2 regions of the Variovorax sp. SRS16 genome follow, and region 2 is predicted to be linked to the other one. Evidence: predicted binding sites of a transcription regulator. Region 2 holds the regulator's gene; the other holds the start of a gene.
The links. Region 2 encodes NrdR, which represses ribonucleotide reductase genes. Its sites were predicted from a motif close to CACNANATNTNGTG; they were not measured.
Positions count from the first base shown of each region.

Region 1: E5P2_RS04695 (ribonucleoside-diphosphate reductase subunit alpha) is a predicted target of NrdR. The motif match lies at 4,508-4,521, and genes of this name have one in related genera.

Region 1 is NZ_LR594666.1:954,583-969,131, reverse strand. Features, by position in the region: gene E5P2_RS04720 (cytochrome C assembly family protein) at 1-244, shown strand, start outside; gene E5P2_RS04715 (PP0621 family protein) at 241-483, shown strand; gene E5P2_RS04710 (sensor histidine kinase) at 495-2,186, shown strand; gene E5P2_RS04705 (sigma-54-dependent transcriptional regulator) at 2,191-3,702, shown strand; gene ampD (1,6-anhydro-N-acetylmuramyl-L-alanine amidase AmpD) at 3,689-4,285, shown strand; gene E5P2_RS04695 (ribonucleoside-diphosphate reductase subunit alpha) at 4,635-7,550, shown strand; gene E5P2_RS04690 (ribonucleotide-diphosphate reductase subunit beta) at 7,701-8,927, shown strand; gene E5P2_RS04685 (histone H1-like DNA-binding protein) at 9,124-9,588, shown strand; gene E5P2_RS04680 (carbohydrate kinase family protein) at 9,656-10,558, opposite strand; gene E5P2_RS04675 (zinc-ribbon and DUF3426 domain-containing protein) at 10,608-11,897, opposite strand; gene prmA (50S ribosomal protein L11 methyltransferase) at 11,940-12,824, opposite strand; gene accC (acetyl-CoA carboxylase biotin carboxylase subunit) at 12,837-14,186, opposite strand; gene accB (acetyl-CoA carboxylase biotin carboxyl carrier protein) at 14,189-14,549, opposite strand, start outside.
Region 2 is NZ_LR594666.1:2,313,171-2,327,719, reverse strand. Features, by position in the region: gene E5P2_RS11270 (DUF748 domain-containing protein) at 1-742, opposite strand, end outside; gene E5P2_RS11265 (lytic transglycosylase domain-containing protein) at 1,341-2,180, shown strand; ZMP/ZTP riboswitch at 2,219-2,345, shown strand; gene glyA (serine hydroxymethyltransferase) at 2,387-3,631, shown strand; gene nrdR (transcriptional regulator NrdR) at 3,647-4,090, shown strand; gene E5P2_RS11250 (type IV pilin protein) at 4,091-4,552, opposite strand; gene E5P2_RS11245 (pilus assembly protein) at 4,568-8,134, opposite strand; gene E5P2_RS11240 (pilus assembly PilX family protein) at 8,158-8,688, opposite strand; gene E5P2_RS11235 (PilW family protein) at 8,718-9,608, opposite strand; gene pilV (type IV pilus modification protein PilV) at 9,692-10,276, opposite strand; gene E5P2_RS11225 (GspH/FimT family pseudopilin) at 10,273-10,860, opposite strand; gene ribD (bifunctional diaminohydroxyphosphoribosylaminopyrimidine deaminase/5-amino-6-(5-phosphoribosylamino)uracil reductase RibD) at 11,070-12,188, shown strand; gene E5P2_RS11215 (riboflavin synthase) at 12,232-12,885, shown strand; gene ribBA (bifunctional 3,4-dihydroxy-2-butanone-4-phosphate synthase/GTP cyclohydrolase II) at 12,882-14,042, shown strand; gene ribH (6,7-dimethyl-8-ribityllumazine synthase) at 14,071-14,535, shown strand; gene nusB (transcription antitermination factor NusB) at 14,532-14,549, shown strand, end outside.

The DNA of each region.
Region 1 (14,549 bases), 1.4 Mb from region 2:
GGCCGGACTGTTGTTCGGCGAGACGCTCTATGGTGCATCGGCCCGGAACTGGAAGTGGGATCACAAGACCGTGTTCTCGGTGCTCGCATGGATCACCTTCGCGATCCTGCTGATTGGACGCACGCGCTTCGGCTGGCGTGGTCGGACCGCGCGGCGAGTGCTCTACGCAGGCTCGGCGCTGCTGTTGCTGGCCTATGTGGGTTCGCGCTTCGTGCTCGAGGTCGTGCTGGCGCGCGGATCATGAAATTCCTTCTCGTCTTGGCCGTGGTCTTCGTGGCGATCTGGATCTGGCGCAAGAACCGGCGCGACGACATGCGCGAACGCCAACCGCCGAAACGCGCGACGACGCCCGCGGTCGCCGCACCCCAGGCCATGCTGCGCTGCGCGCACTGCGGACTTCATCTGCCTGCGGCGGACGCCATCGGCGGACCGGGTGGCATCGCCTATTGCAGCGTTGCGCACCGACAGGCCGCTGGTCACTGAGACACCCCGCCATGGCCACCTTTCTCTGGTCGCGCGGCGAGCCGGCGACGGACTGGAGCCCGCTCGAGCACTTCCACCGGAAAAGCTCCGCGTTGCTGCGGCTGTGGCGCGGCTTCATGACCGCACGCTGCTTCGTCGCCGTGGTGCTGCTGCTGCTTCAGGCCGTGGCCTTCGCGCTGCGGCAGCCCCTGCAGATGGCGGCGGTGGGTTTGTCGACCGGCTACCTGGTCGCCACCCTGCTGGCCGCGCGCTATGCGCCGCTGCAACCTCCGATCCGCGGCTTCGGAGCAGCGTGGCTGGCCACCATTGGAATCGACCTGCTCGTCTTCACCGCGCTGCAGGTGCTGCAAGTGGGCAGCATCAACTACACGCCGCTGTTCGCCTTGCCGGTGCTGATGGGTGCGGTACTGGGCACCGAAATGGTCGGCCTCGGGACGACCGCTGCAGTGACGCTGCTGCTGCTGGGACACGCGGGATGGTTCTGGCTGTGGGAGGCAGCGGATGCGTCGCCGCGCTTCGTGCAGGCCGCGCTGACGGGCACCGGCCTGTTCGTCGTGGCCTTGCTCGCGCACGAACTCGCGCGCCGGCTCGCGCGCGAGGAAGCGCTGGCGCAGCGCAACCGGAGCAACGCGCAGATGCATGCACAGGTCAATGACCTGGTGATCGAGACGCTGAGTGAAGGTGTGCTGGTGATCGATGCGCAGGGCGACGTGCATGCCGCCAATCCCGCCGCAGATGCGATCCTCGGCCAGGGTCTCGCGGGGCTGTCGCTGCCGTTCGCGCTGAATGCCCACCCGGCCTGGAACGCGCTCGCCGACCTCGCCCACCAGACCTTCGTGCGGCGCACGCCGCAATCGAAGGAGACGCCGATCGCGCAGCCGCACGGTGCCGCGCGGGAAGTCCGCGTGCGCACCCGGCTGACGCCGACCCGGGATCCCCAGGCCGAAAGCCTCTGCGTCATGTTCCTGCAGGACCTGCGCGAACTCGAGGCGCGCATCCGCACCGAGAAGCTGGCCGCCATGGGCCGCATGTCGGCGGCCGTCGCGCACGAGATCCGCAATCCGCTGGCCGCCATCACCCAGGCCAGCGCGCTCCTGGGCGAAGACCTGGTCGATCCCGCTCACCGCCAGCTGACGACGATGGTGCAGCAGAACGCGCAGCGCCTTTCGCGCATCGTGGACGACGTCCTCGATGTCGCGCGGGTGCGCCAGCAGCGCGTGTTGCCGCTCGGCGAGCAGGTGGCGCTCGACCCGACCGTGCGCGCACTGGCGGAAGAATGGATTCACCATGCGCAGCATCAGGGCGTGCGGCTGACGCTCGACGCGAGCCCGAGCGACGTGCGCTTCGATGTCGAGCATCTGCGTCGCATCCTCGTGAACCTGCTCGACAACGCCGCGCGCTATGCCAGCGACCGCGACGGCGCGATCCAGGTGGCGACCGGCTTCAACGCCGCCGGCCGCGCCAGTCTGCAGATCTGGAGCGACGGCGCGCCGCTCGAGCCGGCGGTGCAGCGCCACTTGTTCGAGCCTTTCTTTTCCTCCGAAAGCCGTTCCAGCGGGCTCGGGCTTTTCCTGTGCCGCGAACTCTGCGAGCGGCATGGCGCAACGATCGGCTATGAACGCCGCGCCCTGACCGCGGCCGGGCCCGAAGGCAATGAATTCTTCATCACATTCGCTGCGGCCGAAACGCGGCTGACACAATAGCGGCGTGAGCACCTCCCATCCGTCAGCGCCTCGTGCCGCCCAGATTCTGGTGGTCGACGACGAGCCCGATCTGCGCACGCTCTACGAACTCACGCTGCTGCGCGAGGGCTACGGCGTCGAGTCGGCGGGCAGCGTCTCGGAGGCCCGGCAGCAGCTGGACGCGGGTCGCTTCGATGCCGTGATCACCGACATGCGGCTGCCCGACGGCCTCGGGCTCGAGATCCTGCAGCGCGTACAGCAGGAGCAGCGCGGCGAGCGATGCATCGTGATGACGGCCTACGGCTCAGCCGAGAACGCCGTCGAGGCGCTCAAGGCCGGCGCCTTCGACTACCTCACCAAACCGGTCGACCTGAAGCAGTTCCGCGCCGTGGTGGCGTCGGCCGTGCAGACCCCGATACAGTCGGCGGCGGGCCGGCCGGTGCGTCCGACGGACGATGAAACGAAGGTGGCCACAATCGGCAGCAGCGGCGTCGCGGCACTCGACCGGCTGGTCGGAGACTCCGAGGCGATGCGTCTGGTCAAGTCCCGCATTGCCAAGGTCGCGCGCGGCATGGCCCCGGTGCTGGTTCGCGGCGAATCCGGCACCGGCAAGGAACTCGCGGCCCGCGCCGTGCATGCCTGCAGCCAGCGCAGCGACGGGCCCTTCGTCGCCGTCAATTGCGGCGCCATCCCCGAGAACCTGCTCGAAGCCGAGTTCTTCGGCGCGCTGAAGGGCTCCTACACCGGCTCCTCCCAGGACCGCGACGGCTACTTCCAGGCCGCACGCGGGGGCACCTTGTTCCTCGACGAGATCGGCGACCTGCCGCTGGCCATGCAATCGAAATTGCTGCGCGCCATCCAGGAGCGCAGCGTGCGTCCGATCGGCTCGACCCAGGAAGACGCGGTCGACGTTCGCGTCGTGAGCGCCACGCACAAGGACCTGCACGCCGAAGTTCAGGCGGGGCGATTTCGGCAGGATCTTTTCTATCGCCTCAACGTGATCGAGATCGCCGTGCCCGCGCTGCGCGAGCGCCGCGAGGACCTGCCCGCGCTCTGCCATGCGCTGCTCGAGCGCATTGCGCGGGATGCCCAGATGCCGGCACCGACGCTGTCGGCCGACGTGCTCCAGCACCTGGCGGAGCATCCCTTGCATGGCAACGTCCGCGAACTCGAGAACCTGCTGCACCGCGCGGTGGCGCTGAGCGACGGCGACGTGCTTCACCTCGATTTCGTGGACAGCACGGCGGCGCCGATCGCGCTGGCACCCGAAGCGCCGGTTGCCGCGTCGAAGCCAGCCGAAGCCGCGCCGATTCCGGAAGCGAAGCCGCAGTCGGCCGTCCCGAACGATCTCCAGACCTACCTCGATCAGCAGGAGCGCGAGATCCTGGTCCGCGCACTGCAGGACAGCGGGTTCAACCGGACGGCAGCGGCAGCCCGGCTCGGCCTGAGTCTGAGACAGATCCGATACCGGATCGCCCGGCTGGGCATCGCGACACCGAACGGCGAAGAGCCGCATGGCGCCAATGCCGATGAGTGAAGCCGGCGCCGACCTCTGGCGCGCGGGTTGGTATCGCTTTGCCAGGCCGTTGCGTTCTCCGAATTTCGGACCACGGCCCGCCGGCGCGCAGGTCGATCTGATCGTGCTGCATTCGATCAGCTTGCCGCCCGGCCGCTATGGCGGCGACGAAGTGCAGCAGCTCTTCACCAACCGGCTGGACTGGGATGCGCATCCCTACTTCGGCACGATTCGCGGCCTCGAGGTGTCGGCGCATTTCTATGTTCGGCGCAACGGCGAACTGTGGCAGTTCGTGAGCTGCGACGACCGCGCATGGCACGCCGGCGCCTCGTCGTGGCGCGGACGACCGAACTGCAACGACGATTCGATCGGCATCGAGCTCGAGGGACTGGAAGGCGAGACCTTCGAGGACGCCCAGTACGAAACGCTCGCCAGCCTGTGCCCCGCGATCGCGCAGCGCCACGCGATCGCGTTCATCGCAGGCCACGAACACATCGCGGCGGGCCGGAAGCAAGATCCCGGCAGCGGCTTCGACTGGGCCCTTCTGCAGCGACAGCTCGGCTGGGACCGCGCGATGTTCCCCGATGGCATTCCGATGCGCTGAATTTTTTCAATCGCGCGGCTGCGGCTCATGCAGAACTGACGCGGCACGGCAACAGCCTTGGTGCGAAACCGAGAGTGCAGCAACCATGCGCCTTTCAGGTTCAAAAGCGCTGGAAACGACCGCATGTCGCGGCCTGCGCTACGGTGGTCCAGTATCGATGCGGTCTGCGTGACCACTCGGCCTATACCCACAATGTATTCATCCGTTGAAGTCGGTGAAAAACACTATATCTAGTGGGTTGTAGACCCCTCAGACCCTAGATATAGTGTGTACTGCCCCGCGCTCGAAGCCGGGGGCCCCGGCCGTCTCGGCACCGCCGGCCCAACAAGAATTGCCAACCGAGGACTGAATGCAAACCGCCCTGAACACCCCATCCATCTCTCGCGCCGTTCCCTCGACGCCGCAAAATCGTGACGTTGCAGGCTCGACCGCCGGCAACGCGCTCGCGCACTACCAGATCATTCGCCGCAACGGCGCGGTCGTGCCCTTCGAGCCCAACAAGATCGCGATCGCCATGATGAAGGCCTTTCTTGCCGTGCACGGCACGCAGGGCGCGGCCTCGGCAAGCGTTCGCGAAACGGTCGATACCCTGACCCAGGCCGTGGTGCGCGCGATGGTCCGTTCGCGTCCGGGCGGCGGTACCTTCCACATCGAGGACGTGCAGGATCAGGTCGAACTCGGCCTGATGCGCGGCGGCCACCACGAAATCGCCCGCGCCTACGTGCTGTACCGCGAACGCCGTTCGCAGGAACGTTCGAAGGCAGGCGAGCAACATGCGCAGGCGGCAGCGCCCACGCTGCACGTGCTGGACCGCGGCGAACGCGTCGCGCTTGACCTCAACGAACTCCGTGGCCTGATCGAGTCCGCCTGCGAAGGCCTGGGCGACAGCATCACGGCCGCGCCGATCCAGGCCGAGACGATGCGCAATCTCTACGACGGCGTGCCGCTCGACGAGGTCTACAAGGCCTCGATCCTCGCCGCGCGCACGCTGATCGAGAAGGATCCCGACTACACCTTCGCCACCGCTCGCCTGCTCCTGCACACGATCTTCAAGGAGATCATCGGCCGGGAGGTGATGCCCGCAGAACGCGCGCAGGCCTATGCCGACTACTTCCCGCAGTTCATCAAGAAGGGCGTCGACAACGAACTGCTCGACGAGAAGCTGCTGCAGTACGACCTGAGCCGCCTGGGTGCCGCGCTCAAGCCCGAACGCGATCTGCAGTTCGACTACCTCGGCCTGCAGACGCTCTACGACCGCTACTTCCTGCACGTGCGCAAGACCCGCATCGAACTGCCGCAGGCTTTCTTCATGCGCGTCTCGATGGGCCTCGCGCTGAACGAAATCGACCGCGAAGCGCGCGCGATCGAGTTCTACGAAGTGCTCTCATCCTTCGACTTCATGTCGAGCACGCCGACGCTCTTCAACAGCGGCACCCTGCGCTCGCAGCTGTCGAGCTGCTACCTGACCACGGTGCCGGATGACCTCGACGGCATCTACGAGTCGATCAAGGAAAACGCCCTGCTGTCCAAGTTCGCCGGCGGCCTGGGCAACGACTGGACGCGCGTGCGTGCGCTCGGCAGCCACATCAAGGGCACCAACGGCGAATCGCAGGGCGTCGTTCCCTTCCTCAAGGTCGTGAACGACACGGCCGTGGCGGTCAACCAGGGCGGCAAGCGCAAGGGCGCGGTCTGCACCTACCTGGAAAGTTGGCACCTCGACATCGAGGAATTCCTCGAACTGCGCAAGAACACCGGCGACGACCGCCGCCGCACCCACGACATGAACACGGCGAACTGGATTCCCGATCTGTTCATGCGCCGCGTGATGGAGAAGGGCAACTGGACGCTGTTCTCGCCCTCCAACGTGCCCGACCTGCACGACAAGTTCGGCATCGACTTCGAAACCGCCTACGTCGCCTACGAAGAAAAGGCTGCGCGCGGCGAGATCAAGCCGAGCCGCACGGTCCAGGCGACCGATCTGTGGCGCAAGATGCTCACGATGCTGTTCGAGACCGGGCATCCGTGGATCACGTTCAAGGACGCCTGCAACGTGCGCTCGCCCCAGCAGCACGCCGGCGTGGTCCATTCCTCGAACCTGTGCACGGAGATCACGCTCAACACCAGCGACACCGAAACCGCAGTCTGCAACCTCGGCTCGGTCAACCTGCTGCAGCACCTGAAGGACGGCGCGGTCGACCAGGAAAAGCTCAAGCGGACGATTTCGACCGCGATGCGCATGCTCGACAACGTGATCGACATCAACTACTACGCGGTCAAGAAGGCGCGCGATTCCAACCTGCGCCACCGCCCGGTCGGCCTCGGCGTGATGGGTTTCCAGGACGCGTTGTACGAGTTGCGCATCCCCTACGCCTCACAGGAGGCGGTGCAGTTCGCCGACGAATCGATGGAAGCGATCTGCTACCACGCCTACTGGGCCTCGACCGATCTGGCCCGCGAACGCGGCAAGTACTCGAGCTACAAGGGTTCGCTGTGGGACAAGGGAATCCTGCCTCCCGACACGCTCGACCTGCTGGAGAAGGCGCGCGGCGGCTATGTCGAGGTGGACCGCTCGTCCACGCTCGACTGGAATGCGCTGCGCCAGAAGATCAAGACCGACGGCATGCGCAATTCCAACTGCGTCGCCATCGCACCGACCGCAACCATCTCCAACATCATCGGCGTCGACGCGTCGATCGAGCCCTGCTTCGGCAATCTCTCGGTCAAGTCGAATCTCTCCGGCGAGTTCACCGTCATCAACCACTACCTGGTGCGCGACCTCAAGCGCCTGGGCCTGTGGGACGACGTGATGGTGATGGACCTCAAGCACTTCGATGGTTCGCTGCGTCCCATCGACCGCGTGCCGCAGGATGTCAAGGCGCTCTACGCGACCGCGTTCGAGGTCGAGACCACCTGGCTGGTCGAGGCGGCCGCACGTCGCCAGAAGTGGATCGACCAGGCACAGTCGCTCAACATCTACATGGCCGGCGCCTCGGGCAAGAAGCTCGACGACACCTACAAGCTCGCCTGGCTGCGCGGCCTGAAGACCACCTACTACCTGCGCACGCAGAGCGCGACGCACGCCGAGAAATCCACCGTTCAATCGGGCCGACTCAACGCCGTGTCGTCGGGCAGCGGCGATGCATCGCCGGGCATGAGCGCACTCGAAGCGGCGGCGCTCGCAGCGCAAGCACAGATGAGCGCGATGCCTGCAACCGACATCGCGTTCTGCGGCGTGGACGATCCGACGTGCGAAGCCTGTCAGTGACGTCGGCATGAGGAGGCCGCGATTCGCGGCATCGCCTGACAAATTGCGATGCATGCGAACAACATAACGACAACATAATTGGAGCGCGATGTGAAGGAGCACTTTGCAACTCACATCGTTGCTCACATAATTTGAGCATTGGATTTTTCTATGTTGACCTGGGACGAAGAAGTCAAGCCCTCCTTGCCAAAGGATCTGCCACAAGGATTGCGGCACTCATCGAACAGCGGCGCGCAAGCCAGCCGCTCGGCGGAGCTTCCGACTTCGCAAATCGCTCCGGCCTCGCGCACCCTCGATGACGGCGCCGCGGTGCCGACACCCCGAACTCTCGCACCTCAAGCACCCGCCGTACCTGCCGCACGCCGCGTCAAGGCCGCGGACAAGCGCATCATCAATGGCCAGACCGACGTCAACCAGTTGGTTCCGTTCAAGTACAAGTGGGCCTGGGAGAAGTACCTTGCCACCTGCGCCAATCACTGGATGCCGCAGGAAGTGAACATGACGCGCGACATCGCGCTCTGGAAAGACCCGAACGGCCTCACCGAGGACGAGCGCCGCATCGTCAAGCGCAATCTCGGCTTCTTCGTGACCGCCGATTCGCTGGCCGCCAACAACATCGTGCTGGGCACCTACCGCCACATCACGGCGCCGGAGTGCCGCCAGTTCCTGCTGCGTCAGGCTTTCGAAGAGGCGATCCACACCCACGCCTACCAGTACATCGTCGAATCGCTCGGCCTTGACGAGAGCGAGATCTTCAACGCCTACAACGAGGTGCCTTCGATCCGCGAGAAGGACCAGTTCCTGATCCCGTTCATCGAGGCCATCAGCGACCCGCACTTCCACACCGGCACGCATGAAAGCGACCAGACGCTGCTCAAGTCGCTGATCGTCTTCGCCTGCCTGATGGAAGGCCTGTTCTTCTACGTCGGCTTCACGCAGATCCTTGCGCTCGGCCGCCAGAACAAGATGACCGGTGCCGCCGAGCAGTACCAGTACATCCTGCGCGATGAGTCGATGCACTGCAATTTCGGCATCGACCTGATCAACCAGCTGAAGCTCGAGAATCCGAACCTCTGGACCGCCGAGTTCAAGGCAGAGATCAAGGCGCTCTTCATGAAGGCCGTCGAGCTCGAATACAAATATGCCGAAGACACCATGCCGCGCGGCGTGCTCGGCATGAACGCCTCCATGTTCAAAGGCTACCTGCGCTACATCGCCAACCGGCGCGCGCAGCAGATCGGCCTTGAGACGCTCTTCCCGAACGAAGAAAACCCATTCCCCTGGATGAGCGAAATGATCGACCTGAAGAAGGAGCGCAACTTCTTCGAAACCCGTGTGATCGAGTATCAGTCGGGTGGTGCGCTCTCCTGGGATTGAATTTTTGCGACAGAACAATAAGGTGAATTCAGGAATTGCCCTTGCCGCCGATCGCACCGAAGAGTGCGGCGCCGACGAAGGCTCAGGTGTTCATGGTGCTGGATCTTGATCCAACGCCATGAATCGCTTCACGCTGACCAACATGCGTGGAGTGCTTCAAAAGGTTGATTTTTCAACTTGATCAGGAGAAATAGAAATGGCAACTGCAAAGAAAGCGCCGGCTAAGAAAGCCGCTGCAAAGAAGGCCCCGGCCAAGAAGGCACCAGCGAAGAAGGTAGCCGCCAAGAAGGCGCCGGCGAAGAAGGTCGCTGCCAAGAAGGCTCCGGCCAAGAAGGTAGCCGCCAAGAAGGCACCGGCGAAGAAGGCTGCTGCGAAGAAGGCTCCGGCCAAGAAGGCGCCGGCGAAGAAAGCCGCTGCAAAGAAGGCGCCGGCCAAGAAGGCTGTAGCCAAGAAGGCACCGGCGAAAAAGGCCGCTGCCAAGAAGGCCCCTGCGAAAAAGGCTGCAGCCAAAAAGCCTGCTGCCAAGAAAGCAGCGAAGAAGCCTGCTGCCAAGAAGGCCGCGAAAGCGCCCGCCAAGGCCGCCGTAGCGCCTGCTCCTGCGGCGCAAACAACGCTGAACCCACAGGCAGCATGGCCGTTTCCGACGGCCAGCAAGCCCTGAGTCTTTCAGCGGCCTTGAAGGCAAAAGCCCGGCACCTCGCGGTGTCGGGCTTTTTTATGCGGCTACTTCAAAGGCCGAGTGCTTTGAGATCGACTTGGTAGTTCTGAGGGCCTCGCTGCGCGATCTTGAGCGCACCGATGCGATTGCCCAGCGCTGCGCAGCGCGCAAGCGGCCAGTCCTGCTCGAGACCGAAGAGCAGCGCACCGCGCCAGGCATCACCGCAGCCGGTGGGCTCGACCACGGCGGCAGGCGTCACGCCGGGAACATGCTCGCGCTCGCCGTGGGTCCACACCTCGCAGCCTTCGGCCGCCAGGGTCACCACCAATCCGCGTACGCGCTTCGAGATGTCTGCAAGGCTCCACCCGGTGCGCTGCGACAGCATCTTTCCCTCGTAGTCGTTGACCACTACCCAGCTGGCCAGGTCGACGAAGTGCGCGAGCTCCTTGCCGTCGAACATCGGCAAGCCCTGGCCCGGATCGAACACGAAAGGAATGCCCGCCGCCTTGAACTGCTCCGCGTGCTGCAGCATCGCCTCGCGGCCATCCGGCGCAACGATGCCGAGTCGAATGTCCTCGCGCGCGACCACACGCGTGATGTGCGCCTGCTGCATCGCGCCCGGATGGAATGCCGTGATCTGGTTGTTGTCGCGGTCGTTCATGATCATGGCCTGGGCGGTGAAGCTGTCGTCCACCTGCCGCACGAACTCGGTGCTGATGCCGAGCGCACGCAGGCGCTCCAGGTAATCACCACCGTCGCTTCCGACCGTCGCCATCGGCAATGCAGTGCCGCCGAGCGCGCGGAGGCTGTAGGCGATGTTGCCGGCGCAGCCGCCGAAGTCACGCCGCAGGCCGGGCACGAGGAAGGACACGTTGAGGATGTGCAACTGATCCGGAAGAATCTGATCGGCAAACCGGCCTTCGAAGGTCATGATGGTGTCGAACGCGAGGGAACCGCAAATCACTGCTGCCATGGATACGCCATTGGTTGAAAAGAATGGAAAAGGAAGAATCGCCGGATATTCAAGGGTAGAACGCCTCGACGACAAAGCCCGCGACCGGCGGCAGCGCTGCCGCCTCGGCACCGACGAGCGTGATCGGCAGCGACGCTGCGCGCTCGCCGCGAGCCGAGAGCACGGCAGGCGCGCCGAATTCGGCAGGCATCAGAACTCGTCGCACGACCGTCCGATCCTGCGTGTCGCGCAAGGACAATTCCACCGCCGGCATCGCCAGCGGCACGCTCGCCCCATTGCGCAAGCTGAAGTCGAGCCGATAGGCATCGCCGTTTTTTGCGCGTGAGAACGAGGCACCCTCGATCACGATGTCGTTCTTCCGGCGCAGCGCGGAAATCTCGCATCCGGTCAGACGGCACAGCGCCGTGAGCGCAGGACGCAAGGAAGGGCTCCGCGCCGCGATGGCATCGCGCCGCTCATGCACTGCCTGTGCAGCAAGCGCCAGCAAGCCAGCCAGGATGGCGATCGAATAGAGCGAGCGGTGCGCTGTCGGACGCCGCCAGAAGCCTGGCGCTGCATCTTCGGACTCCGAAGAAGGTGTAAATCCCCCGGTCGCACCATTCAACGGCCACTCCGGCTCACTGGCCATCTGCATGATCGGCGCCGATTCGCGCACCGCCACCTTCTCTTCGCGCGCCTTCGCCTTGGCGGCCTTCTCGCGCGCGCGCCGCAAGGCTTTCTGAAACTGTGCATTCCCCGAATCGCCCATGTCGGGGATCGGATCCCGTCCGACAGGACGGTTTGAAGGCAGCGTCAGATCGATCTTGGGAAATGGCGGATAGGCGGCCTTGGGCGGCACGGGCACTACAGGCGGCTCGACGACGGTCCAAGGCGCATCGGGAACAATGCCGATGAAGCGCAGCGGCGCCGACGACGCGGCGTCCTCGGGCGACCGCGCAGCCGACGCAGGATCGGGATCCGGTCTCGATGCCGCCGCTGTGTCCGGCGCCGATGAGGGAAGCTGGATCTCTTCCTGCTCCTCTTCGAAAAAGTCTGCTTCCTCGAAATCCTGCACCGGTGATTCGCTCGTCGACGCGTTCTGCGTGCTTGCCGGCGCCGACGTTTCGAGCCCGGGTTCTATCGGAGGATCGGCATCGGATGCCGGGCCGGGGACATTCCCCGCCGAAGGCGTCGCCGACACAGAGGGAGCGCCGGACTCCGGTACTTCCTGGAGATCGGCAGTCGCGTCGAACACTTCGCTGCAACGGCCGCAACGCACCCATCCGTCGGAAATGCGAAGCTGGTCCCTCACCACCTTGAAAGTGGTGGCACAGGCAGGACAGTGGGTGACCAGGCTCATCAGATGCCGATTGTAGGAGCGACCTCCGGCGGCAACGGTCGCTCAGAGGCGTGCCGTCATCAGAATCCAGCCATCCTCGTTGTCGCTCACTTCCAGGGCCGCATGAGGTGCATAGGCGAGCGTCAATTCATCGGCCTGCCGTTCGAGGATGCCGGCCAGCACCAGCGCGCCGCCCGGCGCCACGTGCTCACAGAGCAAGGGAGCAAGCACCTTGAGCGGCGTGGCGAGGATGTTCGCGAGCACGATGCCGTAGCGCCCCTGCGCGGTTTCCGGCAACCCGGCGTTCAGATGCACGCCATTCGCTTCGGCATTGAGTCGCGTCGATGCCACCGCAGCTTCGTCGATGTCGACCGCATCGATCTCCGGTGCACCGAATTTTGCGGCGCCGATCGCGAGAATGCCGGAGCCGCAACCGTAGTCCAGCACGCGCCGGCCATCCACCCGGCCCTGCGACGCGATCCAGCGCAGGCACATGCGTGTCGTCGGGTGCGTGCCGGTGCCGAAGGCAAGCCCCGGATCGAGCCGAATCACCTGACGCGCCTGCGGCGGCGGCTCATGCCAACTCGGAACGATCCAGAACTCGGGCGTGACCTCGACCGGAGAGAACTGCGACTGCGTCAACCGCACCCAGTCCTGATCGGGCACGTCGGCCAAGCCGAGCATTCTGCAATCGGCAAAGAAGTCCTGTGCGACCAGCACAGCGGCCGCTTCTCTTGCCAGGCGCTCCTCGGCGAACAGCGCGATCACCCGGGAGCGCTGCCACCCCTCCTTGGGCGGTGGCATGCCCGGCTCGCCGAACAAGGCCTGCTCCGCGTCAGTTTGCGCATCCGCATCCTCGACGGAAACGCTCAGCGCATCGAGCGCCTCGAGGGCATCGCTGACAGTCTCGACCCGGTCTTCTGGCGCGAGGAGGCGGAGTTCGAACAAGGCCGACTCCGTTCAGCGCTTGTGCGCCGCGAGCCACTCTTCGAGATAGTGGATGTTGGTGCCGCCGCTCATGAATTTGGCGTCGACCATCAGTTCGCGATGCAGCGGAATGTTGGTCTGGATGCCTTCGATCACTGTTTCGTTCAGCGCCGTGCGCATGCGCGCGAGGGCCTGATCTCGCGTGTCGCCATGCACGATGATCTTGCCGATCATCGAATCGTAGTTCGGGGGCACGAAGTAGTTGGTGTAGACATGCGAATCCACACGAACCCCGGGGCCGCCCGGCGGATGCCACATCGTGATGCGACCCGGCGACGGCGTGAAGTTGTACGGATCCTCGGCGTTGATCCGGCATTCGATCGCATGGCCGCGCATCTCGATCTGGCGCTGCGTGAAGGGGAGCTTCTCGCCCGCCGCCACCATGATCTGCATCTTGACGATGTCGATGCCCGTGGTGAACTCGGTGACCGGATGCTCCACCTGGACGCGGGTGTTCATCTCTATGAAATAGAACTCGCCGTTTTCGTAGAGGAACTCGAAGGTGCCGGCGCCGCGGTAGCCGATCTTCTTGCAAGCGGCGGCGCAGCGGTCGCCGATCTTCTCGATCAGTTTGCGCGGAATGCCGGGCGCGGGCGATTCCTCGATCACCTTCTGGTGGCGCCGCTGCATGGAGCAATCGCGCTCGCCGAGGTAGACGGCATTCTTGTGCTTGTCGGCGAGGATCTGGATCTCGATGTGGCGCGGGTTCTGGAGGAACTTCTCCATGTAGACGGCCGGATTGTTGAACGCCGCGCCGGCTTCCGCCTTGGTCATCTGGATGGCATTGACCAATGCCGCCTCCGTGTGCACCACACGCATGCCGCGTCCGCCACCGCCGCCCGCCGCCTTGACGATGATCGGATAGCCGATCGCACGCGCAATGCGCTTGTTGGTGGCCGCATCGTCCGACAGTTCACCCTCGGACCCGGGCACGCAGGGCACGCCAGCCTTGATCATCGTCTGCTTGGCCGACACCTTGTCGCCCATGATGCGGATCGATTCCGGGGTCGGGCCGATGAACTGGAATCCGCTTTGCTCGACGCGCTCGGCGAAATTGGCGTTCTCGCTCAGGAAGCCGTAACCCGGGTGAATCGCCTCGGAGTCCGTCACCTCGGCTGCCGAGATGATGGCCGGCATGTTCAGATAGCTCTGCGAGGAAGGCGCGGGACCGATGCACACCGCTTCCTGCGCGAGCTTCACGTACTTGGCCTCGCGGTCGGCCTCGGAATACACCATGACCGCCTTAATGCCGAGTTCGCTGCAGGCGCGCTGGATGCGCAGCGCGATCTCGCCGCGATTGGCGACCAAAATCTTCTTGAACATGGTCACTCGATGATGAACAGCGGCTGGCCGTATTCGACCGCCTGGCCGTTCTCGCCGAGGATCTGGGTCACGGTCCCGGATTTGTCCGCCTCGATTTCATTGAGGATCTTCATCGCTTCGATGATGCAGACCGTGTCGCCCTCCTTGACCTGGCTGCCGATCTCGACGAAGGCCGGTGCACCCGGGCTCGAAGATCGGTAGAAGGTCCCCACCATCGGCGACTTGATGGCATGACCGGCCGGCACTGCGGCCTCCGCAGGCGCGCCAGCGGGTGCGGCGGCGATGGCGCCAGACACGGCAGTTGCACCGGCCGGGGCTGGTGCAGCGAGCGTCTGAACATATTGAACGGGGGCAGCCACGCCG
Region 2 (14,549 bases):
CCACCGGCAGACTGCCCGGGATGTAACCGAGGTAGGGCACCAGGTCGAGGCCCTTGAAGTTCAGCTGGGCATCGGTCTTGCGGTTGTCGGCGAAAGGTGTCGTGAGCGCGGCCGAGTCGAACTTGCTGCCGTTGAGAACGAAGGCGAGCTTGGGCTCGGTCTTGATATCGCGTTTCGATGGCAGGTTGCTGAGGAACGGCACATTGAGAACGAAATCGCGCAATTCATGCTTGCGCTTGACGGTCTGGTCGTCGAAATCGACCGACCCGCCGGCAATGGTGATGTTGTAGATCGCGAAGCGCGCGGGTTCGCTGCTCTTGGGCGCATCCGGCGTCGAGGAGAGCTTGGCCAGGATGTCGTCGATGTCGTATTTGCCGTCCGCCAGGTGCGTCAGCAGGATGGCTGGCGACTGGACCGTGACCGCATCGATGACAGGCGCCAACCGCAGGATCGATTGCAACTCGGCGTCGACGTAGATGCGCGAGATCGCGACTTGCGGCCCGCTCGCATCGGCCTTGGCGATACGCAGGTCGTTCAGGGTCAGCTCGAGCGTCCAGGGTTTGAAATCGATCTTGCCGACCGTGACCTGGCGGCCCAGCTTCTCGCTGGCGATCTTCTGGATCTGGCTCTTGGCAATCGGCGGCACCGCCAGCCACGCGAGGACCCAGAAGGCCAGCAGTATCAGCAGCGCGAAGACCCCGCGGCGCACCCATTTGTTCTTTGTCAGCGAAGCAACGTTCATCAACGCCGAGTGTGCCCCAAACTCTGCCGGCTTCCCACAAACAAGAAAGCCCGGAGTCTCGACGCGAAGTCCAGTCTCCGGGCTCGATGGCGGGTGAAACGCCCATGCCATCTTTTCGCTCGACCGGAAGTTCAATCGTTCCGGCCATGCTGGCAGCAAGAGATTGCCACCATGGGGCCTCGGCCGCTGAACCCTTGGATTTCTCCTCGGGCTGCCGGACCTTGGTTAACGCCTGAAGCTCAGGCCTTTTGAGGGTAGGCGGACACGGACCGAATTGCAAATGACGTTTTCAATGAAACCTCGATGGTCGATTCACGCGGAGATTACTCACATTTTCTTACCCATAAATAGAATAAAAAGTCTATTTGTTATTCTTGACCGGGTATTTGGCCACTTCTAGAATGCCCCTTGCCCCAGCTGCCGACGCAGCCGGGCCTCACCGAATCCGCTGCCGAATTCCACCGGCTTGATCAGGCGGCCGCGCCAAATCTCCTCCTTCTTTCCGCGCGGGGCCTGATTCGTACCAATCCAAGCGCCGCCGCCTCTGAGCATCGCCCGTCGGGCCTTGTGACTGGGTGCCGCACAGAAAGGAAGAGCGATGAAACAGGCGTTTGCAGCCATGGCCCGCGGGCTCCGGACCTTTGCGTCCGATGTGGCTGACGGCTTTTTTGAAATCACCCACAACGGGTTTGCCCTGGTCGGCCTGGCGATCGTGTTCGCTGCCCTGGCGCTCGTCGCGCGGCCCGACCTGCGTCAATCGAGTGAGGATCAATTGATGGGCTGGCTCCAGTCTCGCAAGCCGGCACCCGAGGCGAGCGCCCTCGAACTCGAACCCACCGCCATCGAACGGACCACGGCAGCCAGCCCGCTGGACCTGCCACGGCAGCAAGCAGCAGTCGCCTATTGGCTGAGCAAGAAATACCGGGTGGCCGTGGAACCGCTGAGCGTGCTGGTGGCCGAGGCGTTCGATCTCGGCAAGCGCACGAAGCTCGATCCGACGGTGATCCTCGCCATCATGGCAGTCGAATCCAGCTTCAATCCGTTCGCACAGAGCCAGGTCGGGGCCCAGGGCCTGATGCAGGTCATGACCCGCGTGCACGGCGACAAGTACGAAAGTGCCGGCGGCACGCTCACCGCCTTCGATCCCGTCACCAACATGCGCGTCGGTGTCAAGGTGCTGCAGGAATGCATCGCGCGCGCCGGCTCTCTCGAGGGGGGTCTCAAGTATTACGTCGGCGCCGCCAACCTCACGGACGACGGCGGCTATGCGGGCAAAGTGCTCGCCGAGCAGGAGCGCCTGCGCCAGGTCGTCAACGGCCGCGCGCCTTCGACGGTGCCGACACCGCCGGCCATGCGCACGCAGCCGCTCCCGGTGGTGGCACCCGCCAAGCCGGAGACGAACAACACCCAGAACGTGGCGCTGCTGTCGAATCTGTAGGCCTTTTCGGGACGGCGGCCACTGTCGTCAGCTACACTCGGCCGGCACGCGACTGGCGATAGGCGCAACCCTCTTCAGGTGCATTGCGCTGACGTGGACTACCACTGGGAAGCGTGCCGCCCGCGATCCCGAGCAGGCGTTCCGCCGTTCGCCTGGGCAGCCCTTGTTTGGTTGAAGAACAAGGACCATCGTCTCAAAGGACTGCCATGTACAACCGCAACATCCTGGTCGAACAGACCGACCCCGAAATCTGGGCTGCCATCCAGGCCGAAAACGCCAGGCAGGAACACCACATCGAGCTGATTGCGAGCGAAAACTACGCATCGCCGGCGGTGATGGCTGCACAAGGCTCCCAGCTCACCAACAAATACGCCGAGGGCTATCCGGGCAAGCGCTACTACGGCGGCTGCGAGCACGTCGACGTGGCCGAACAGCTGGCCATCGACCGCGTCAAGCAGCTGTTCGGTGCCGAGGCCGCCAACGTCCAGGCGCATTGCGGCGCCTCGGCCAACGAGGCCGTGATGCTGGCCTTCCTGAAGCCCGGCGACACCATCATGGGCATGAGCCTGGCCGAAGGCGGTCACCTGACGCACGGCATGCCGCTCAACATGAGCGGCAAATGGTTCAACGTCGTGAGCTATGGCCTCGACGCCAAGGAAGAGATCGACTACGACGCGATGGAGCGCAAGGCCCGTGACGCCATGCCCAAGCTCATCATCGCGGGCGCCTCGGCCTATTCGCTGCGCATCGATTTCGAACGCTTCGCCAAGGTGGCCCGGGACGTCGGCGCGATCTTCATGGTCGACATCGCGCACTACGCGGGCCTGGTCGCAGCGGGCGAATATCCCAATCCGGTGCCGCATGCGGACGTGGTGACCTCGACCACCCACAAGAGCCTGCGCGGTCCGCGCGGGGGCATCATTCTGATGAAGTCGCAACACGAGAAGGCGATCAACAGCGCCATCTTCCCCGGCCTGCAAGGCGGCCCTCTGATGCACGTGATCGCGGCCAAGGCTGTGGCCTTCAAGGAAGCGCTCTCGCCGGAATTCAAGGCCTACCAGCAGCAAGTGGTCAAGAACGCCCGGATCGTCGCCGAGACGCTCACCGAACGCGGCCTGCGCATCGTGAGTGGCCGCACCGAGAGCCACGTCATGCTGGTCGACCTGCGCGCCAAGGGCATCACCGGCAAGGAGGCCGAAGCCGTGCTGGGCAGCGCCCACATGACGATCAACAAGAACGCGATCCCGAACGATCCTGAGAAGCCGATGGTCACCAGCGGCGTGCGCATCGGCACTCCGGCGATGACGACCCGCGGCTTCAAGGACGAAGAGGCGCGCGCCACCGCGAACCTGATCGCCGATGTGCTGGAGAACCCGCGCGATGCAGCCAACATCGCCGCCGTGCGCGACAAGGTCCACGCATTGACGAGCCGCTTCCCCGTCTACTTCTGATTTGGCGACGGCCGCATGAAATGTCCTTTTTGCGGTCACCTCGAAACGCAGGTCGTCGAGACCCGCGTCTCGGAAGATGGCGACTTCGTGCGGCGCCGGCGGCAGTGCGGTGCCTGCGACAAGCGCTTCACCACCTATGAGCGGCCCGACGTGAACTTCCCCGTCGTGGTCAAGAAGGACGGCAGCCGTGCCGATTTCGACACGGGCAAGGTGCGCGCATCGATGATGCTGGCGCTGCGCAAGCGACCGGTGACCATCGAGCAGATCGACATCGCGCTGCTGCGGATCGAACAGAAGCTGCTGGCGAGCGGCCTGCGCGAAATCGAGTCCACCAAGGTCGGCGAACTGGTCATGCGCGAACTCAAGCGCATGGACAAGGTGGCCTACGTGCGCTTCGCATCCGTGTATCGCAGCTTCGAGGACGTGGACGAGTTCCGGCAGCTGCTCAGGGATATCTGATCAGCGCCAGCAATCGTCGGCCGTCACGCCAGGCCTTGCATCGACGATGGTCCGGCGCCCGGCGCTGTCGATTTGCAAGGTGCCGCAGCGGTCGCCCTTCATCGCGCCGGCGGGAATGGCCGCAAGGGTGAACGAACCGGGCTGCAAAGTGCCTGTCACGAAGTCGATCGTGTAAGTCTGCGCGCCTTGCCTGGGGACGACCATCAGGGCATCAGGCAGCACCATGTCGGCTCCCGTGCCGACGGCCCTCTTGAAACTATCGTTCTGACTGTAGAAGCGCTGCATGTATTGCACGGCTTCCATCAACTGCGCCCGAGCTTCCGCACGCCTCGATTTGCGTACGGACTCGAGGTAGCTCGGCAATGCGATCGATGCGAGGATGGCCACGATGGCGACCACGATCATGACTTCGATCAGGGTGAAACCGAGCACGCGGCACCGGGACGCGAAAGACGTTTTCATCGTGCGGCCTCGTCTTCAATACGACGGCGGCGTGATGATCTGTCGCCATTGCCGCCCGGTGGGCGATTTGAGCAATTGGGTCTTCTGCTCCTCGATCTTGCGACCGGCCGTGTTCGAGCCGTCGCCGCCAGACCCGGCGCTGCTCGAGCCGCTGCGGCCAGATCCTGCGTTGCTCGAGCCATTGCCCTCGGAGCGAACCGTACCCGCGCCTTCGAGGCCGATCAGCGAGCCTGAATAGTGGAGGATCGTTCGCTTGCCGGTGCTGGAGAAAAGCGTCACGGCGGCTGTCGCGTCGTCCGCGCCGTCGATCTTGCCGTCGCCGCTGGTGTCGAAGGTCGGTCCAGGGAGGCCCGGAGCCCCGCTGAACGGATCCACGACGAAGGTGTAGGACGCGAAAGATGCCGGCGCGCATCCGTTCCCCATAGCACCCGGGACCATGGTGTCGATGATCAGGCGGCCGCCATCGACTTGCGGCGCATAGATCGACCGCAGTCCCGCGGCGATCGTCAAATGGACTTGCCAACCGCGTTTCTGCGCATTGGCGCCGGAGCCATAGTCGACCGGGTTATTGCTGATCGCGAAGTAGCGCCCCGTCGCGCCGCCGACCGCCAGGTTGGAGAGGGTCTGAGTCACCAGACTCGCGTTGTCAATGATTCTGTCGCCGCTGTTGCTCGAAGGCATTCCGATGGCGACCTTGTCCCATACGCCGTAGATGCTGCGCTCGGCCAGAATGTTCTGGTCACCCGCATCCTGCAGTTTGCCAGTACCCACGAAAAGCATGGCCCCGCCCAGCGGATGGCGCGTGAAGGCCGGCGCAGCGGTGATCGGCTCGGGCTGGCCCTGGCGGTTCGCCGCCTGGAAGAGCGGCAGCCCGCCGAACGCCACCCGCCACTCGGAAGGCGTGGGAGATGACAGGTCGAACTTCCACAGGTTGCCCGCCAGATCGCCGGCATAGGCGGCGACGACGCGCTGCGTGCCGTCGCGAATGAGGGTCACGCCGCCCAGCCCGTTGGGCGCCGCGAGCGAGCCGACGCCCGTGTCCAGGACCGCCAGGCGCGATCCGGTGATGGCATCGATCAGGTACAGCTGCGCGCGGCCGCTCGCGCTTTCATAGCCATTGCCGGTCACGACGGCCCAGCGGCCATCCTTCAGGATGCCGGTGGCCGGCGCTTGCAACACGTAGCCGAGTTCGGAAAAAGACGGGTTCGTGGCATCGATCTCCCACAGAATGTCGCTGCCGCCGGGTGTGGATTGGGCGCGCGTCAACGGCACCGGGTCGCCTTTCGCGGGAGAGGCCGCAACCGGCACGTTGATCGCGAACAGGTTCTTGGCGCCGGCTCCCCCTTCGCCGAGAACGAGGTTGCGCCACTTGGAGGCCGAACCATCGTAGACGTCGGTCTCGGTCAGCGGCCCATCGACGAAAAAGCGATGCGCGTAGGCAGGATCGGCCAGCTGCTTGACGGTGCCGAGCACGGCACGCGGCATGAACGCGAAGGATTCGATGCCATCGGTTGCATCGAACGCATGGAGCATGCCGTCGTTGGCGCCGACGAACAGTTGGGCCTCGCGGAACTTCTTGGCGTTGATAAAGCGCTGATAGCTGGACTGCCCCGGCGTCGAAGTGGCAAGGAAGTCGTACTGGCCGTCGAAGAGATCCTTCACCAGGGCCGGCGAGGAATTCACGATGTCCCCGATCGCGCCCGTGCGCTTTCTGAACGTGGTGCCCTCCCCCGTGCGATCTCCGCGCAGGTAGGGAATCAGCGCCGACGCATTGCTCGCATCGAGCTGCGAGGTCATGCCAGCCGCATCGAGCGCGGAGAGCGTGAAGGGCACGCCCTTGGTCGCCGTGTTCGTGAAGGTGAAGATATTGCGGGCGGACGCTGCGGGAAGCTGCTGCGACGCCAGCCAGACGTTGCTGCCATCGGTGAGTTTCACTGCCTGGACGTCGCCGTTCCAGTCGGTCGCACGGTAGCTCGGAACGTATTCAAGCGTCGAGCTGGAATAGCTTCGACTCGATACGGCCACGCCGGCCTCGCTGCTGTCACGGGTCTGGATGTCCTGGATGATCGAAGTCAGCGCCGCGGTGTAGTCGGTGATGCTGGACGCGCTCCTGGCAATCCCCCGGCTGTTGATGGCGGCGTGCCAGAGATCGTCCACCTTCGAACTGTCGTCGCCGACGGTGCCCCAGCTCGCGGTCCCGGCCTGGAGGGCCGGCAAGTCCTCGGGATTGCGCAGCTTGCCGTTCACACCGAAGGCAATGGTGTAGTTGACCATGTGCTGCCAGAAAGCCGGGTCGCTTCCGGTCACCGGCATGTCGTTCGGCAGGTCAGGGCGCAGATCGTGATTCCAGTAATACATCGCCACGTCGGCAAGCGAAGACTCGCCGGGACCCGCGTAAGGCGGCGCCGGATGGTATTGGTAGCTCGTCTTGCCGTCGGCACTCGTGATCAGCGGGCCCACCGTGTTGTCCGCATCGGCGTTGGCGCCGGCAGTCTGGGCGGCGGTGCTGTTCCACAAGCCGTCGGTCATCAACACGTGGTAGGCGCGCCGGCAACTCAGATGGTTCGCGGGGCTTTCTCCGACGGATGGATCGCTCGCCCAGGGCGACTGGGCATCGGTTCGCGAAAAGTACTGCCCGACGTCGTCCATCGCACGGCGAAGCGGCGTGCCGTTCGGTTGCGTGCCCGCGCTCTGGAGCTGCGCATAGAAGTTGTCCTTGGGCGTGCCGATGAACGGGCGCACTCCCATGCGAACGGCGTTGTTGTTGACGCCATCGACAAGCGTGGGGACTTCATTGATCGTTCCGTAGCCGACACGGTAGCTCGGAGGCACCAGGGCGAATGCTTCGGACGTCCCGCCGATGGCCACCCGCAGGCGCGAACGCGCATAGACGAACCAGTTCGTGAAGTTCTGAATTTCCTCGGCGTAGGTGCACAACGTCGGGGACACGCAATCCACACGATTCGGGTTCTTGGGAAAGGTTTGTGGCCACCCCGGAAGGTTGGTGATCAAGTTCTGGCGGTAGTCGCTGAGCAGGTCGCCGCTTGCGCCGGCCTTGAGGGTGTAGTACTGCGCGATGGGAGCGGAACGCTCGCTGTCGACACAGTTCGCCAGGTCGGAGCACCATCGCGCAGTCATCAGCTTCGGAAGCCCGGTGAGGTCGACCGTCGTGGCGGGCGCCCGAGGGTCCACGGGTGCGGCATTGGCGGGATAAGTGGGAAAGCGCGTGCCGTCGGACTTGAGCCATGGCCGGTACGTCACGGCCGGGTTGTAGTAGAGCGGGTTCCTGGTCGACCGGGCTTGCCGCGCCAGCAGGCTGCTGCCGTCATAGGTGATGACCGCGTTCTTGAAAATGCCGAAGCCCCATGGAACGACGCCTGCGTACACGACGCCGTCCGGCGTGGTGCACATCGAATCCGGAAAGCATTCGAAGTCCATCGATCCGGAATCGTCCAGCGTGAACATCAGATTCGGTGGCACCGTGACGTTCGTCGTCACCAAGGGCAGTTGCGAGATCGCAGCCTCCGCACGGACTGTCACCAGGACGGCCGCCACGGTCCATGCGATGCGTTTTTTCTTCATGCACTCCTCCCTTCCTTTCGCTCTCACTTGTCGCCCGGCGTCACCAGGGACTGCAGCCAGACTTCACCCCCCGCGTCGGGCTTTCCGGCCGTCGTGTGGAAATCCGCGCTGAAGCCGACGGCCGTGATGAGAAAGGCCGGGCGTCTGGCCGACTCCCCTTGCAGCGAGGTGCTTTCGACCATGCATCTGGGCAACATCGGCAAGGCCCGTGCCGCGGCGTCGCTGGAATTGATTTGAGCTGCATCGACCTGTATCGCCTTGTTGGCCGACGGCTCCCAATTTGCCCGATCGGCCCAGAGCGAAGGCTTCGTGCCATCGAGCGGGTCGGGGTTGGGCGGCACGATCGTCGTGCCACTCTGCACGCCGCCGGACTTGAGCATCTGGTCTTCGCAATAGCGCAATGCGGCCTCGGCCGCCTGGAAGGCGACAGTGTTGGTTCTCAACGCCTTCGAGACCTGTTCTTCGGACGTGGCACGCTGGACCGCCAGCACGGCGACCAGCGAGATGATGATGAGCAGGACCAGGGACATGATCAGAACCACTCCGCGCTGCATGCGCGAGCCTCGGTCGGTCGTTGCGCGGGTCATGGCGCCGTCGCGGCAAAGCCGCCCCGGTTCCGCAGCGTGAACACGCTGCTGTAGGCACGCCGAATCAGGTGGTCCGAAGAAGGCGCGACCTTGCCGCGGCAATCCAGGTAGCTGCCCGCGGCGTCTGGGCTCGGATCGCCGCTGCGCAGCACGATGCACAGCTTGACCGACACGACGCGCGACCATCGCTGGTCGACCGAGCCCGGCAGGGCCTCGACGCTCGCCGCGTCGTCGACATATCGCTCGACCGCCTTGCTTTGCCCGTCGTCGGCGATGCCGAAGCCGACCGTCATGTCCTCCACGTACTGAAGGATGGCCTGGGACTGATAGGCAATCTTGCTGCCGTTCCCGCCGCAATACAGCTCGGGCGTTCCAGTCCTGGCGCCGATGCGCACCTGGTATCTCGATTCGATGAGCGTGTAGGGGACGCCGAGCGCTCCCGTCGCGTTCGCCCCGACGGCCTGGTTCAGGCAGTCCCTGGCAGGCGGAAGCAGGGCCTGAACGCTGGGAATGTCATCGGGGTCGGCGCCCTCGAAGCGGATGGCGAGGGCCGCGGCGCCGGTGCTTCCCGGCGCGCAGGCGAGCAGATCGAAATCCACCGTCGGATCGACGAAGCCGCGGTCGCACGCGCGCACGCCGGCGCCGGAGAAGTTGCGGTCCGGCGTCGGCACCGAAGCACCATTGACCGTCGCCGCGCCCGGTGCGGCGAAGACCCTCGGAATACTGAAACCAGCCATGCGCAACTGCAAACCGATAACCGAGAGCGCGACCGCCGCGTCCTCGTCCATCCGTGCCACCGACGTGGCCTGGCGGCTGCTGACTTGGGTCGAGATGTAGATCGCGAACAGCGCGCCGAGCACGACGAGCCCAAGGGCGATGCTGATCATCAATTCGAGCAGGGTTCGCCCGCCCTGGCGCTGAAGCCGCCGACGAGGCACAGGAGGCACAGGAGGCACAGGAGGCACAGTATTCACAACGTGATCCGGTAGTACATGCAGCGCGGCTTTACCGTGCCGGCCGCAAGGCCGGCGACGGCGACCGCGGGACAGTCGTTCGCGCCGGCCACGGAAAGGCTGGCCTTGGCGTCGTCGGCCGCGCCCACCGTCGCGTCGGGATCGCTCCACAGGATCCAGATGTCGGTCGCCAACGGGTTGACGGCATCGCGCTGCACGAACCCGTCGCCGCCGGGCAGACGCCGGCGCAATTCCTGCGCCCACTGTGCAAGGTCGATGGCCGCGAGATCGGCCGCGCTGCACGGCGAGGAGGCGCAGGCCGGAATCGTCACCGCGGCGGTCGAATAGGCGTCCGTCTTGATATAGCTCCCGGCCTCGAAGCCGTCGACATTGCCGCGCATGCGCTCACCCAACTCGGCCGCAAGCTGCACACCGATCGATTGGAACTGCGCCATCTTCACGTAGCGCAGTGAAGCCGCGGTCAGTCCGGCCAGGCCCAGGAGCCCGAACGACAGGACGAGCATCGCGATCAGCACTTCCAGCAGCGTCGAGCCGCCCTGTGCGGCGGACCGCACCGGGCGGCGGGGGGCGAATGCGGTCATGTCGAGCAGGAGGCGGTGTCGTTGACCAAGCGCGCGCGGCCGACGATGCCGAGGCAGATCAGGCGCATGAAAGTGGAACCGCCAGTGCCCGGACGGAACAGGAAATTGGAAGCGCCGGTTCGCATGAGCCCTGTCGGCAGAAACTGGAGGTCCACGTTCATGTTCTGCGTGATGGATCCGCTGCGCGCGAGCGTCCCCTGGGAACGCAGGAGCATGTCGCCGCCGTTCGCGTCGAACGCGCCGTCTGCGTTCAGGTCGGCGAACACGATCCATCCCGATGCCCAGTCCGAGCCTGCGCTGCACGACGGCATGGCCGCCGTATCGACGTCGGCGCTACGGCATACGCTGACCACCATCCCGCGTTTCATGGCTTCGGCGCGCGCGAAACTCAGCGTCGACATCAGCGCATTCACGCTGTTGGCGACGCCGTTGCGATCGATCAGACTGCGCATCGAAGGCACCGCCAGCGTCAACAAAATGGCGGAGATGGCGAACACCACCAGCATTTCGATCAGCGTGAAGCCCTGGCATCTCCCGATGCCTCGGCGCGCCCCGGCCAAAGCCGAGCAGAATGGTCGTTCCATGTCGCATGACCCGCATGCGGCAAAGCGCGTGCGGAGTTGTCTCCCTGATTTAATTCGGCGAATTCTATGGATAACGTCTCGCAGCGATCGGCAAATCGACCAACGGGCCAAATTGCCGGACTAACGGCAGATGGCGTTCAAATATCGCGAAATGTCGCAAATTGCAGACTCATACCGGCAATCCAATTCGTCATTCAATTCGCGTAGATATGAATAGAAATTTCCTGCCCATGGCGCGTGCATTGGCGCTTGCTCGACAAGCAGGCGCGGACACCGATCCGAATCCGCGCGTCGGTTGCGTGCTGGTCGACCCCAAGGGCGCGATCCTGGGCGAAGGCTGCACGCAGCCGGTGGGCGGTCCGCATGCCGAAGTCATGGCGCTGCGAGATGCCGCGAGCCGCGGCAGCGACGTAACGCAAGCCACGGCCTACGTGACTCTGGAGCCTTGTTCCCACCACGGCCGGACCGGCCCTTGCTGCGACGCGCTGATCCGCGCCGGCATTCGCAAGGTCGTCGCGTCGATGCCCGATCCGAATCCTCTCGTCGCTGGCCAGGGCTTCGAGCGCCTGCGTGCCGCAGGCGTCGAGGTCGAACTGGACGCGGGCACAGAGGAAGCCCGCGAACTCAATCTCGGCTTCTTCAGCCGCATGGTCCGCAAGACACCCTGGGTGCGGCTCAAGGTCGCGGCTTCGCTGGACGGCAAGACCGGGCTTCACAACGGTGTGAGCCAATGGATCACCTCCGACACGGCGCGCGCCGACGGCCACGCATGGCGCGCGCGCGCCAGCGCGGTGCTGACGGGCGTCGGCACGGTGATCGAGGACGACCCGCGCCTCGATGTCCGCCTGGTCGAGACGCCGCGGCAGCCGCACCTCGTGGTCGTCGACAGCCGGCTGCAAACGCCGCCCGAGGCGCGCATCTTCATGGCGGGCCGCGCGGTCTGGATCTACGCCGCCGTGCGAGACGATGCCAGGGCAGCGGCCCTGGAAGCGCGCGGCGCGACCCTGCGCTACCTGCCCGATGCGCGGGGCAAGGTGGACCTCGCCGCCATGCTGAAAGAACTGGCGGCCCGCGAAGTCAACGAGTTGCACGTCGAGGCAGGCCACAAGCTCAACGGATCGCTGCTGCGCGAAGGGCTGGTCGACGAATTGCTGGTCTATCTGGCACCGAAGCTGATCGGCAGCGGCCTCGACATGGCCAGCGACCCCTATGCGGCGGGCCCGCTGACCGCACTCTCGGCGGCCATGCCGCTCGATTTCAGGTCGGTCGACAGGCTCGGCCCCGACCTGCGCATCGTCGCCCGCGTGGCCGGCCGCGACCTGTTTTAGGGTTGGCCCCGACCCCCTGCCGCTTCTCTGCGAAAATGCGGCGATGTTCACCGGAATCATCACCGGCGTGGGGCGCATCGCCGCCGTCCACGACCTCGGCAGCTCTTCGTCCCACGGCAAGCGGCTCAGCATCGCGACGCCTGTCGGCTACCTCGACGATGTCGGCCTCGGCGACAGCATTGCGCTCAACGGCGCCTGCATGACCGTCACCACGCTCGATCCCGCGCAGCAGCTGTTCACCATCGACATCTCGGCCGAATCGCTGGCCAAGACCGCCGGCCTGGCCGAAGAGGCGACACGCGTCAACCTCGAAAAGGCGCTGCGCGCCAGCGACCGGCTCGGCGGCCACATCGTGTCCGGCCATGTGGACGGCATCGGCACCGTCAGCCATTTCGCCCCGGTGGGCGAGAGCTGGGAATTGCGCGTGCTGGCGCCGCCCGAGCTCGCCCGCTTCCTGGCGTACAAGGGCTCCATCACCATCAATGGCGTGAGCCTCACCGTCAATACCGTGAACGACCGCGCCGACGGCAGCGAGATCAGCATCAACCTGATCCCGCACACGGTCGACCACACGGCGCTCGGCAGCCTCACGGCCGGCAGCCGCGTCAACCTCGAGATCGACACCGTCGCCCGCTACGTGGAGCGCATGCTCCAGGCCGGCGCCCTTCCCTCCGCACAGAAAGACAGCAGCCCATGAACGCATCCGTCACGCCGATCGCGGCCTCCCGCAGCGGCCCGGCGCCCGCGCCGATCTCCCCGGTCGAAGAGATCGTGGCCGAGATGCGCGCCGGCCGCATGGTGATCCTGGTCGACGAGGAAGACCGCGAGAACGAAGGCGACATCGTCATCGCCGCGGACCACGTGACGCCCGAAGCGATCAACTTCATGGCCCGCCATGCGCGCGGCCTGATCTGCCTGACGCTCTCGCGCGAGATGTGCGAACGGCTGCAGCTGCCGCCGATGGTGGCGCGCAACGGCGCCAAGCACGCCACCGCGTTCACCGTCTCGATCGAAGCCGCCGAGGGCGTGACCACCGGCATCTCGGCGGCCGACCGCGCCCGCACCGTGCAGGCCGCGGTCGCGCGCGACGCCGTCGCGGCCGATCTGGTCCAGCCCGGCCACATCTTTCCGTTGCAGGCGGTCGACGGCGGCGTGCTGATGCGCGCGGGCCATACCGAGGCCGGCTGCGACCTCGCCTCGATGGCCGGCTGCTCGCCCGCTGCGGTGATCTGCGAGGTGATGAACGAGGACGGCACCATGGCCCGGCTGCCCGACCTGCAGGTGTTCGCGGCCGAGCATGGCCTCAAGGTCGGCACCATCGCCGCGCTCATCGAGCACCGCAGCCGCAACGAATCGCTGATCGAGAAGGTCGGCTGCCGCGAGATCCACACGGCCTGGGGCAACTTCACCGCCCATGCCTTCCGCGACAAGCCGAGCAAGGGCGTGCACCTGGCGCTGGTGCGCGGCCAATGGGATGTGGGCGACACGGTGGACGTGCGGGTGCACGAACCGCTCTCCGTGCTCGACGTGCTCGAAGTCAACCGCTCGCTGCACTCGTGGAGCCTCGATGCCAGCCTGGCCCACATCGCAGCCCAGGGCAAGGGCGTCGCCGTGCTGCTCAACTGCGGCGAAACGGGTGCCGAACTGCTGTCGCAATTCGACGGCACCGCACGCCCCGCCCAGGCGCCGGAGCGCGGCCGCATGGACCTGCGCAGCTACGGCATCGGCGCGCAGATCCTGCGCGAATGCGGCGTCCACACCATGAACCTGCTCGGCACGCCGCGCCGCATGCCCAGCATGGCGGCCGGCTACGGCATGGAGATCGCCGGCTATATCACCAAGGAAGAAAAATGAAGACGCGACTCGCAAGGCGGATCCGCTGATGCAACACGCGAACAAGGGCACCGGTGCGCCGCTCGACGGCAAGGGCCTGCGCATCGGCATCGTGCAGGCGCGCTTCAATGAAGACATCACCGATGCGCTGGCGAAGGCCTGCCGCAGCGAACTCGCCGCGCTGGGCGTGGCCGATGACGACATCGACCACTTCAGCGTGCCCGGCGCACTCGAAGTGCCGGTCACCTTGCAGGCGCTGGCCCGGCGCGGGCACTATCACGCGCTGATCGCGCTGGGTTGCATCATCCGCGGAGAAACCTATCACTTCGAACTGGTGGCCAACGAATCGGGCGCCAGCGTGAGCCGCGTCGCGCTCGACCATCGCATCCCGATCGCCAACGCGATCCTCACCACCGAGAACCTCGAACAGGCGATCGCCCGGCAGACCGACAAGGGCCGCGACGCGGCACGCGTCGCTGTCGAGATGGCGCAACTGCTCGCCACCTTTTCATGACCGAATCCACCAAG